One region of the Mesorhizobium sp. M1182 genome, then DNA from elsewhere that is predicted to be linked to it. Evidence: riboswitches for the same ligand, from Rfam matches in the RefSeq annotation. Region 1 holds a riboswitch; the other holds the start of a gene.

Region 1 (5,425 bases):
GCCCTTCGAACAGCCGCTCGGCCGGCGCACGCTTGGCGAGATCTGGTCGCGGCAGGCGCGCTGGGCGCGGCTGCGCCGCGTCACCTTCGCGCTGTTCTTCGCCCCCGAGATCCTGATCGGCGCGGCGCCGCCGCTGGTGTTTGCGCTGATCGCGGCGGCTGACGCCGGCGTCAGCCTGCCGGCAACCGCCATCGCCGTGCTGGTCGCGGCCTACCTGCCGGAATGCGCCTTGGCCTCGGCCAAGGGATGGCACCTGTCGCCGCGCACGATCCCGGCGATGATGGCGCGAGACCTGATGCTTCCCGCCATTTGGGCGCGCGGATGGCTGAGCGGCGCCGTCGACTGGCGCGGCAACGTGATGACTATCCAGACAAAGACCGTCGCGGAGCTGGAAGAGACCCCGTCCGGCGCCTGATCGGGCGCGTTCCCGCTCGCCTCTGTTCGGCCAGCCCTTATCCGGCAACTCTCAGTGCCTGCTCGATGTCTTCGAGCAGGTCGTCGGCGTCCTCAAGGCCAACTGACAGCCTGAGCGTTCCCGGTCCGATGCCGAGCTCGGCGCGGGCCTCATCGGTCAAGTTCTTGTGCGTCGTCGTCGCCGGATGGGTGATCAGGCTCTTGGCGTCGCCGAGATTGTTGGAAATGAGCACGACGTCGAGTGCGTTCTGGAAGGCAAAGGCCGCCTGCTTGCCGCCCTTCACATCCATGCAGATCAGCGTCGAGCCACCCGACATCTGCCTCTTGACCACGGCCGCTTGCGGGTGGTCGGCACGGCCGGGATAGATGACACGGGCGATTTGCGGGCGCTCGGCCAGGAAATCCGCGATGCGGCCGGCACTTTCCGTCTGCTGGCGTACGCGTAGCGGCAGCGTCTCCAGGCCTTTCAGCAGCGTCCAGGCATTGAAGGGCGAGAGGCTTGGGCCGGTGTGGCGGAAATAGTCATGCAGGTTCTCGTCGATCCATTTCTTGTCCGACAGAACGATGCCGCCAAGACAGCGCCCCTGGCCGTCAATATGCTTCGTGGCCGAATAGACGACGATGTGGGCGCCGAGCTGCAGGGGTTTCTGCTGCAAGGGCGTGGCGAACACATTGTCGACGATCAGCCTGGCGCCGATCGCATTGGCAAGTGCCGCGACGGCGGCAATGTCGATCACTTCCAGCGTAGGATTGGTCGGGCTTTCCAGGAAGAACAGTTTGGTGTTTGGCTTGACCGCCTTTTCCCAATTGGCGATGTCGGTGCCGTCGACCAGCGTTGCCTCAATGCCGTATTTCGGCGCCAGCGTCTCGACCACCCAGCGGCAGGAGCCGAACAGCGCGCGCGCCGCCACGATATGGTCGCCCGCCTTGGCGCTGCACAGCAGTGCTGCCGTCACCGCCGCCATGCCGGATGCCGTGGCGCGCGCGTCTTCGGCTCCTTCCAGCGCGCACATGCGTTTTTCAAACATGTCGACCGTCGGATTGGCATAGCGCGAATAGATGAAGCCCGGCTCCTCGCCCTTGAAGCGGGCCTCCGCCGCTTGCGCCGTCTCGTAGACATAGCCTTGGGTGAGATACATCGCCTCGGAGGTCTCGCCGAAGCCGGAACGCAGCGTTCCGGCATGCACGAGTGCGGTCTGAGGCTTCCAGTCGCGCTTCTTGGTCATCATTCCATCCAAACACCAAAATTGGTCCAAACAACAAAAAACCGGTCGCGAAAGTCGCAACCGGTCCATATGGCCTTGCGGCCCGACGGTCCTTTAGCGACTTGTTTAACGTGGCTGCAAGCCGACCGGCCAAATCACCACGGGATAACGAGCTTTAGACCCGCGCCACGCTTGCGTCAATTGCCGGCATGATTAAGAGGGTTGTACCAAGCAGGTGCCAAACGCGTCCACGGTCGGACCTGCGACAGAACAAGACCTCGCCCGGCGTTCGAACGGAGCCAGACCCTTGCGGCAGACAGGCATTCTTCCCGATCAGGATATTTCCGCGCTGTTCCAGACGGGCGCGCTGAAATCGCCGCGCACGCTCGATGCCGATCAGATCCAGCCGGCCAGCCTTGACCTCAGGCTCGGCGACAAGGCCTGGCGGGTGCGTGCTTCCTTCTTGCCCGGCCCGGACCACAGGGTTGTCGACAAGCTCGACCGGCTGAAGCTGCACGAGATCAACCTCGCCGAAGGTGCCGTGCTGGAAACCGGCTGCGTCTACATCGTGCCGCTGCTCGAGAGCCTGGCGCTGCCCGCCCATATTTCCGCCTCCGCCAACCCGAAAAGCTCGACCGGACGGCTCGATATCTTCACCCGGGTAATGACCGACCGTGGCCACGAGTTCGACAAGATCGCCGCCGGCTATGAAGGCCCGCTCTATCTGGAGGTCAGCCCGCGCACTTTCCCGATTGTCGTGCGGACCGGCTCGCGGCTGTCGCAGGTCAGGTTCCGCACCGGCAATGCGCTCTTGTCGGAAAACGAGCTGCACGAGTTGCACCACGCCGAAATGTTGGTCGCCACCGAACCACCCAACATCTCAGGCGGCGGCATCGCGCTGTCGATCGACCTCGACGGCGACAAGGATGGGCTTGTCGGCTATCGCGGCAAGCACCACACCGGCCTGGTCGACGTCGACAAGCGCGCCGCGCAGGATGTCGTCGATTTCTGGGAGCCGCTCTACAAGAGCGGTGCCGGCGAGCTGGTGCTCGATCCGGACGAATTCTATATTCTGGTGTCGCGCGAGGCGGTGCATGTGCCGCCGCTCTACGCGGCCGAAATGACGCCCTTCGATCCGCTGGTCGGCGAGTTCCGCGTCCATTATGCCGGTTTCTTCGACCCGGGTTTCGGCCATTCGGCGTCGGGCGGCACCGGCAGCCGGGCGGTGCTCGAGGTACGCAGCCACGAAGTGCCGTTCATCCTCGACCACGGCCAGATCGTCGGACGGCTGGTCTACGAGCACATGCTGAAACGGCCGCAGGCGCTCTACGGCACTGATCTCGGCTCGAATTATCAGGCACAGGGCCTGAAACTGTCCAAGCATTTCCGCGCCGCCCGCTGAGCTTGTTCGCAATTCCGTCAGCCGCGAAACAGATATTCTTTCGCGGCGCCAAGGCAGCCATGAAACTGACCGATAAAGAGCAGTTCTCGCACTGCCAATCGCTTCTTCCCCCAAAATCCTCTGGTTTGCTTCTCGTCGTCAAGTGAGGCGCTTGAGCTGGACTGCAAGGGGAACAACTGCTTGTCGATACATCCCAGCACATGGGCTCTGGCGGAGTCGACACCGCAGGCTCTGCCATTGTCGTTCAGTCTGTCAGCGCGGAGTGCGGACGTCATGCGATCCGCGTTGCGCATCAGAAAGCTCACTTGCGATTTCGAATAGCCGGTGGCCAGAAGCCGGTTAGTCATCAACATCCGGGCCTCGCGATAGGATTTTGCGCTGCATTGTCCGGCGCTGTAAGCCGCTGGGGAGAAATAGGCGAGGAACAGGACTAAACTTACGAACACAGTGCCAATCCGCAGGCCGTTCATTTCTCGCCCCTGAATTATGTCACCAGTTTACAACGCCTTCACCACCACCTTCACCGGCTGCTCGATTTCAAGCGGGTTGCGCAAAGGCAGGCCGAAATCCTGCGCCTCGATTTCGAATACGTCGCCGGCCTCGGTCCTGATGCCGTCGGCGAAGGACAGCGTCGCCGTGCCGAACATGTGCACATGCACGTCGCCCGGCTGGCGGAAGGCCGAGTATTTGAAGTGGTGATGCTCGAGATTGCCAATGGTGTGCGACATGTTCGCCTCGCCCGACAGGAACGGCTTTTCCCAAAGCAGCTTGCCGTCGCGCAGGATGCGTGAAGCGCCGCGGATATCGGACGGCAGATCGCCGATCAGGATCTCCGGCCCGAACGAAGCGTTGCGCAGCTTGGAATGGGCAAGGAAGAGATAGTTCACACGCTCGGTGACATGGTCGGAAAACTCGTTAGACAGCGTGAAGCCGACGCGGAACGGGGCGCCGTCGTCGCCGATCACATAGATACCGGCGATTTCCGGCTCCTCGCCGGCATCCTGGGCGAAGGCCGGCGACATAAGCGCCGCCCCGGGCGCCACCGCCATGGTGCCGTTGCCCTTGTAGAACCATTCCGGCTGCACGCCGATCTGGCCCTTCGCCGGCTTGCCGCCCTCAAGCCCCATGCGGAACATCTTCATGGAATCGGTCAGCTGTTCCTCGCCGTCCGTGCTGAGCTTCTTGTGCATGGAATCGCGGGTCGCGGCGGAGCCGAGATGCGTCAGCCCGGTGCCGGTGAGATGGAGATGCGCCGGATCGGGATGGTTGATCGGCGACAGCAGCCGGCCCTTCTTGTAGGCAGCGTCGAGGTCGACGGTTTCGCCGAAGCCCTTGCGCTCGATCAGGGCGACAAGCCCGCTGCCGGTACGCGCGGCTTCCATCGCCAGCGAATAGACGCTGCGGGCGCCGTTGATGACGCGGGTCTTGCCGCCGTTGCGGGCAACGACGCGGATCGTCTCGGCGTCGTCGAGGATTTGTGAGATCAGCATGGTAACCCTCTCTGAATTGTGGGCTGGCCTGCCCTTTCTCGGCAAACCCTACCCTGCGCGGCCCGGACCCTGTCCGCGCCTCGGTTGAAATTCTTCGTCCGGATTGCGCTCGCGGATCAGGTCCCTCGGGGGACTTCTTTGCGCCGCCCGGCAACGTGCGATGTGACCCGTATGCCTCCTGGTTGCCTCTCAAGCCTTGTTCTTGTTGTAGACGTCGAAGACGACGGCGCCGAGCAGCACCAGGCCTTTGACCACCTGCTGCCAATCGACATTGACGCCCATGATCGACATGCCGTTGTTCATGACGCCCATGATGAAGCCGCCGACCACCGCGCCGATCACCTGGCCGACGCCGCCCATCGCCGAAGCGCCACCGATGAACACCGCGGCGATGACGTCGAGCTCGCTGCCGAGGCCGGCCGCCGGCACAGCCTGCCCCAGGCGCGCTGCGATAATCAGGCCGCCGAGTGCCGACAGCACGCCCATATTGATGAACACCATCAACGTCAGCCGTTCGGTCTTGATGCCCGATAGCTGGGCTGCCTTGGCATTGCCGCCCATCGCATAGATGCGACGGCCGATCGTCATGCGTTTGGTAACGAAGACGAACAACGCGATCAGCACGCCCATCACCATGAGAACGATGGGGAGGCCCCTATAGGTGGCGAATTGGTAGACGAGAAACAGCGCCAGCGCGCTGATCACCAGGGTCTTGACGACGAACAGCGAGAAGGGCTCGGCTTCGTAGCCATGCTTCTCGCGGGTGCGCCGTGCCCTGAGCCCGAAATAGGCATAGGCGAGCACGGCGACGAGGCCGATCACGATCGTCGTCAGGTGCAGCGTCAGGCCGCTGCCGACAATGGTTTTGCCGGCGGCGTTCACGGTTGGCGGTATCAGCGTCAATGGGCCGATCA
Region 2 (5,425 bases), on a different contig from region 1:
GCGCCCAAACGGCCCGGACATCGACTCTGCCGGCAATTTCACCGATCTTGAAATCGACGCAGCGGCCATCGGCGGGCGCGTCTTGCCGCCGCTCGACGGCAGCGGCGACGTCACGCTGAAAAACGGCGTGACACTGATCAAGGCAAATCCGAAGAGCCTGCGCGGCCAGGCGGCCGAAATCCACGAGCTCGATCTGTCGTCCGGAACTGCGCGCATCACCGTTTCCGGACCGCTGTCGGTCGATGACGACGGTCTCATAAATGCCGACCTGACGATCAGGCTCAATGATCCAAAGGCCGTGGCGGCAATCCTCGCCACCGCCATCCCCGAGCAGAAGAAAGAGATCCAGACCGGCTTTGCCGGACTGGCGCTCCTCGGCAACCAGCCGTCGATGCCGCTCAAGATCGTCAGGGGCAAGGCCTCGCTCGGCTTCATCCCGCTCGGCAAGATCAAGCCGCTCGACTAGAGCAATTCCAGGAAAAGTGTGAAACGGTTTTCCGTCCGGAATTGCGCAAAACAAAGAGATAGAGCCGTTCGGCGTTTCTGTGAAACGATGAACCGCTCTAAGCCAGGCTGGCCTGCGATCGGCCTGCCGCGGCTTATCCCTTCGGCGGGTGTTCGACTGCCTGGCGGCCGAAATCCGGTACGTCGATATCCTGGCCGGCCTCGATGATCGAGCGGCGGACGGCGCGGGTGCGGGTGAACAGGTCGAACAGTTTTTCGCCGTCGCCCCAGCGGATCGCCCGCTGCAGCGAGGACAGATCCTCGGAAAACCGCGCCAGCATTTCGAGAATGGCGTCCTTGTTGTGCAGGCAGACGTCGCGCCACATGGTCGGGTCGGACGCCGCGAGACGGGTGAAGTCGCGAAAGCCGGAAGCCGAGTATTTGATGACCTCGGACTTGGTCACCGACTCCAGATCGTCGGCGGTACCGACGATGTTGTAAGCGATAATATGCGGCAGGTGCGAAACGATGGCCAGCGTCATGTCGTGATGCTGCGGGTCCATCGTGTCGATGTTGGAGCCGCAGCGGCGCCAGAATTCCGAGAGCTTTTCCAGTGCTGCGGGATCGGTGCCGGGCAGCGGCGTGAAAATGCACCAGCGGTTCTCGAACAGTTCGGCAAAACCGGCGTCCGGTCCCGATTTTTCGGTGCCGGCCAAAGGATGGCCGGGGATGAAGTGCACGCCATCAGGCACGTGCGGCTGCATCTGCGCGATCACCGACGCCTTGGTCGAGCCGACATCGGTGAGGATGGCGCCCTTCTTCAGCGCCGGCGCGATCTCCGCGGCGACCGTACCGGAAGAACCGACCGGCACCGAAACGATAACCAGATCAGCATCGCGAACCGCCTCTTTCGCATCCGTCGTATAGGTGTCGCCAAGGCCGAGTTGGCTCGCCCGTGCCAGCGTCGCTTCGCTGCGCGTCGAAATCGCGATTTGGCCGGCGAGCCCCTCGCGGCGGATGACGCGGGCCAGCGACGAGCCGATCAGGCCGATGCCGACCAGCGCGATTTTTTCGAACATCGGTGATGTCATGGTGTTCTAGCTTTTCAGGAATGTCGCGAGTGCTGCGACAACGCCGCGATTGGCCTCTTCGGTGCCGATGCTCATGCGCAGCGCGTTGGGAAAACCGTACCCGGAAACGCGCCGCAATATGTAGCCGCGCGCACTGAGGTAGTCGTCGGCGGCCGCCGCCGAATGCTTTTTGTCCTCGGGAAAGTGGATGAGGATGAAATTGCCGACGCTCGGTGTCACCCGCAGCCCGAGCCCGCTTAATTGCTCGCTCAGCCAGGCCAGCCAGGTCTCGTTGTGCGCGACGCTGCGTTCGATGTGGGCACGGTCGCGGATCGCCGCGATGCCGGCCTCGATTGCCGTCGCATTGACGTTGAAGGGTCCCCGCACGCGGTTGATCGCGTCGATGACGTGCATTGGCGCATACATCCAGCCGATCCGCGCCCCGCCCAGGCCCAATTTGGAGAAAGTGCGGGTCATGACCACGTTTTCCGCGCTGCCCACCAACTCGACGCCGGCTTCATAATCGTTGCGCCGGACATATTCGGCGTAAGCTGCATCCAGCACCAGAAGCACGTTTCGCGGCAGGCCGGCATGCAGGCGGCGCACCTCCTGGAACGGCAAGTAGGTGCCGGTTGGATTGTTTGGATTGGCAAGGAAGATGATCCGGGTAGCCGGCGTCACCGCGGCGAGGATCGCATCGATATCGGCGCGTTCATCGGTCTCCTTGACCGTCACCGGGACGGCACCGGCCGACTGTATGTAGATCTTGTAGACCATGAAGCCGTGTTCGGTGATGATGGCTTCGTCGCCGGGCGCGAGGTAGGTCTGCGCCAGCAGGCCCAGAATCTCGTCGGAGCCGTTGGAGCAGACGATGTTCGCCGGGTTGAGCCCGTGCACCTCGGCGATCGCTTCCCTCAGGCGCATGGCGCTGCCGTCGGGATAGACCGCGAGCTTGTCGGCGACCGCGCGCGCGGCCTCTATCGCCTTTGGCGAAGGGCCGAGCGGGTTCTCGTTCGCCGACAATTTATGGACCTTGGCGACACCTTCAGGCGCCGCGCTCTTGCCGGGCACATAGGCTTCGATGTCCATGATGCCGGCGCGGGGCTTTGGACGTGTCTGATCCGGTGTCTGACTCATTTCATGAAATCCGTCGAGAGTGCCTCCATCCGGAAGCCGCAGCGGAAATACAAGCCGTGGCCCGGAATGTCGAGGGCCGGCAATTCGGGATCAAGAACTTGCCGTTGACGAAGCCATGCGCGAGTCATAGAAGAACGGCTACAGTTCCGTGGTGATTTGGCCGGTCGGCTTGCAGCCACGTTAAACAACTTGCTAAAGGGCCGTTTGCATCTTGTAACCGGCTTTGCGAAGGCATGGCCGGTTTTTTGTTGCCCAGACCGGTGGACAACTGAAGGCCGGGCAAGGAGATGTGATGGTCGCTTTGCGCGCGCGAAAAACCAACAACGAGGCCGACCAGCCGTCGAGCCCGGTGTTGCGTTTCGGCGCCGACAAGCCGCTCAAGCTCGACGCCGGCACGCTGCTGTCGCCGTTCCAGATTGCCTACCAGACCTATGGCACGCTCAACGACGCGCGCTCCAACGCCATCCTCGTCTGCCATGCGCTGACCGGCGACCAGCATGTCGCCAACACCAATCCGGTGACCGGCAAGCCGGGCTGGTGGGAAGTGCTGATCGGTCCCGGCAAGATCATCGATACCGACCGTTTCTTCGTCATCTCGTCAAACGTCATCGGCGGCTGTCTCGGCTCCACCGGCCCCGCCTCGACCAATCCCGCCACCGCCAAGCCCTACGGGCTCGACCTGCCGATCATCACCATCCGCGACATGGTGCGGGCGCAGCTGATGCTGGTCGAGCATTTCGGCATCGAACAGCTGTTCAGCGTGCTTGGCGGCTCGATGGGCGGCATGCAGGTGCTGCAATGGGCCTCCAGCTATCCGGAGCGCGTCTTCTCGGCGCTGCCGATCGCCACCGGTGCCCGCCATTCCTCGCAGAACATCGCTTTCCACGAGGTCGGCAGGCAGGCAGTGATGGCCGACCCGGACTGGCATGGCGGCAAATATTTCGAGCATGGCAAGCGGCCGGAAAAGGGGCTGGCGGTGGCGCGCATGGCCGCCCACATCACCTATCTGTCGGAAGCAGCGCTGCACCGCAAGTTCGGCCGCAACCTGCAGGACCGCGAAGCGCTTACCTTCGGCTTCGATGCCGACTTCCAGATCGAGAGCTATCTGCGCCATCAGGGCATGACCTTCGTCGATCGCTTCGATGCCAACTCCTATCTCTACATGACGCGGGCGATGGATTATTTCGATCTCGCCGCCGACCATGGCGGCCGGCTGGCCGATGCCTTCGCCGGCACCAAGACGCGCTTCTGCCTGGTTTCGTTCACCAGCGATTGGCTGTTCCCGACCGAGGAGAGCCGCTCGGTCGTGCACGCGCTGAACGCAGCCGGCGCCTCGGTATCGTTCGTCGAGATCGAGACCGACCGCGGCCACGACGCCTTCCTGCTCGACGAACCGGAACTGTTCGCCGCCATCAAGGGCTTCATCGCCTCGGCCGCGCGGGCGAGAGGGCTCGGCGCATGACCCCGAAAAGTTGCGGACCGTTCGGATCAGGATCATGCGCCAGGCAGGAGCCGAAGGCATGAGCGTCAACCGCGCCCAGCGCGTCGACCTCGAAGTCGTCGCCGATCTCATCCCGCCGCAGTCGCGGGTGCTGGACGTCGGTTCCGGCGACGGCCTGCTGCTCGAATTGCTGCAGGAGACCAAGAAGGTCGATGGCCGCGGGCTGGAACTGTCGCAGCGCGGCGTCAACGAATGCGTGGCGCGCGGCCTGTCGGTTATTCAAGGCGATGCCGACAAGGATCTCCAATTCTATCCCGACAAGGGTTTCGACTTCGTCGTTCTGTCGCAGACCTTGCAGGCGACCCGCAATCCGAAGCTGGTGCTCGACGAACTGCTCCGGATCGGCAACCGCGCCATCGTCTCATTCCCGAATTTCGGCCACTGGCGGGTGCGCCTTTCGCTGCTCTTCAACGGCCGCATGCCGGTGACCAAGGACCTGCCCTATTCCTGGTACGACACGCCCAACATCCATTTCTGCACCATTCGCGACTTCGTCAATCTGTGCGACGAGCTTGGCGCGACGGTGGAAAAGGCAACCGCGCTCGACGCCAACGGCCAGCGGATCGGCTTCTCCATGCCTTGGTGGTTCTGGAACTTTTTCGGCCAGCAAGCGGTATTCCTGCTGAAACGATAGGTTTGACAGGCAGAAGCAACGAACCTCAGACCTGCGCAAGAAACCATATTTTCAATTTTCAATCCAATGAAGTTGCCCGGCATTCTTTGTTGCTTTAACAGGTCTCAAACGGGTTGGTTTGGGGGAAGCAATGAAGACGTTAGTATTAGCAACAGCTTTGATGTCGGCCACTTTGATTTCCGGATGCACGACGTCGAAGACCGATTTCCAGAATGGACAAGTCGCGTTGAGCGGCAGCCCGGCGCTGAAACGGCAGGCGATCCAGCGGTGCATGACCAAATTCAAGATGCGGTTCGGCAAGGTTGAAAGGGCAAACCTCGCCGCGCTCATGAACGTCCCGGATGCCGGATTGGAACACACGTTCTGCACGCGATTGATGAACGGCTTCGCGAACGGCAGGATCAACTACTCGGATTACCTGGCTGCATTGTCGCATGGCGACATGTCCAACGCGATCAAGGTGCTGCAGGGGCGGTGAAGCTGCCGATGCAGACGCGATCCAAATTCGGTGCCGCCAGATAGATGGCGGCACCATAGACGCCGGTTGTACCCGATCATTCCCTCTATTCAAGCACGTCCGTGGCCTTGTGCGGGTGCTGGATGCCATCAACGAAGACCACGTCGGACCGGGAATTGCTG

The links. Region 1 has a riboswitch for S-adenosylmethionine ahead of NKH33_RS16660 (O-succinylhomoserine sulfhydrylase). Riboswitches for the same ligand answer to the same signal wherever they lie in the genome.
Region 2: another riboswitch for S-adenosylmethionine. It lies ahead of metX (homoserine O-acetyltransferase MetX); the one in region 1 lies ahead of NKH33_RS16660 (O-succinylhomoserine sulfhydrylase).

The regions. Positions count from the first base shown of each region.
Region 1 is NZ_JAMYMD010000012.1:63,915-69,339, reverse strand. It holds gene NKH33_RS16665 (ceramide glucosyltransferase) at 1-415, shown strand, start outside; gene NKH33_RS16660 (O-succinylhomoserine sulfhydrylase) at 453-1,643, opposite strand; SAM riboswitch at 1,714-1,791, opposite strand; gene NKH33_RS16655 (2'-deoxycytidine 5'-triphosphate deaminase) at 1,927-3,021, shown strand; gene NKH33_RS16650 (hypothetical protein) at 3,039-3,491, opposite strand; gene araD1 (AraD1 family protein) at 3,519-4,511, opposite strand; gene mmsB (multiple monosaccharide ABC transporter permease) at 4,701-5,425, opposite strand, start outside.
Region 2 is NZ_JAMYMD010000003.1:74,585-80,009, forward strand. It holds gene NKH33_RS05185 (DUF2125 domain-containing protein) at 1-466, shown strand, start outside; gene NKH33_RS05190 (prephenate/arogenate dehydrogenase family protein) at 600-1,535, opposite strand; gene hisC (histidinol-phosphate transaminase) at 1,542-2,651, opposite strand; SAM riboswitch at 2,790-2,867, shown strand; gene metX (homoserine O-acetyltransferase MetX) at 2,944-4,113, shown strand; gene metW (methionine biosynthesis protein MetW) at 4,172-4,786, shown strand; gene NKH33_RS05210 (hypothetical protein) at 4,838-5,059, opposite strand; gene NKH33_RS05215 (hypothetical protein) at 5,058-5,264, shown strand; gene NKH33_RS05220 (DUF1330 domain-containing protein) at 5,350-5,425, opposite strand, start outside.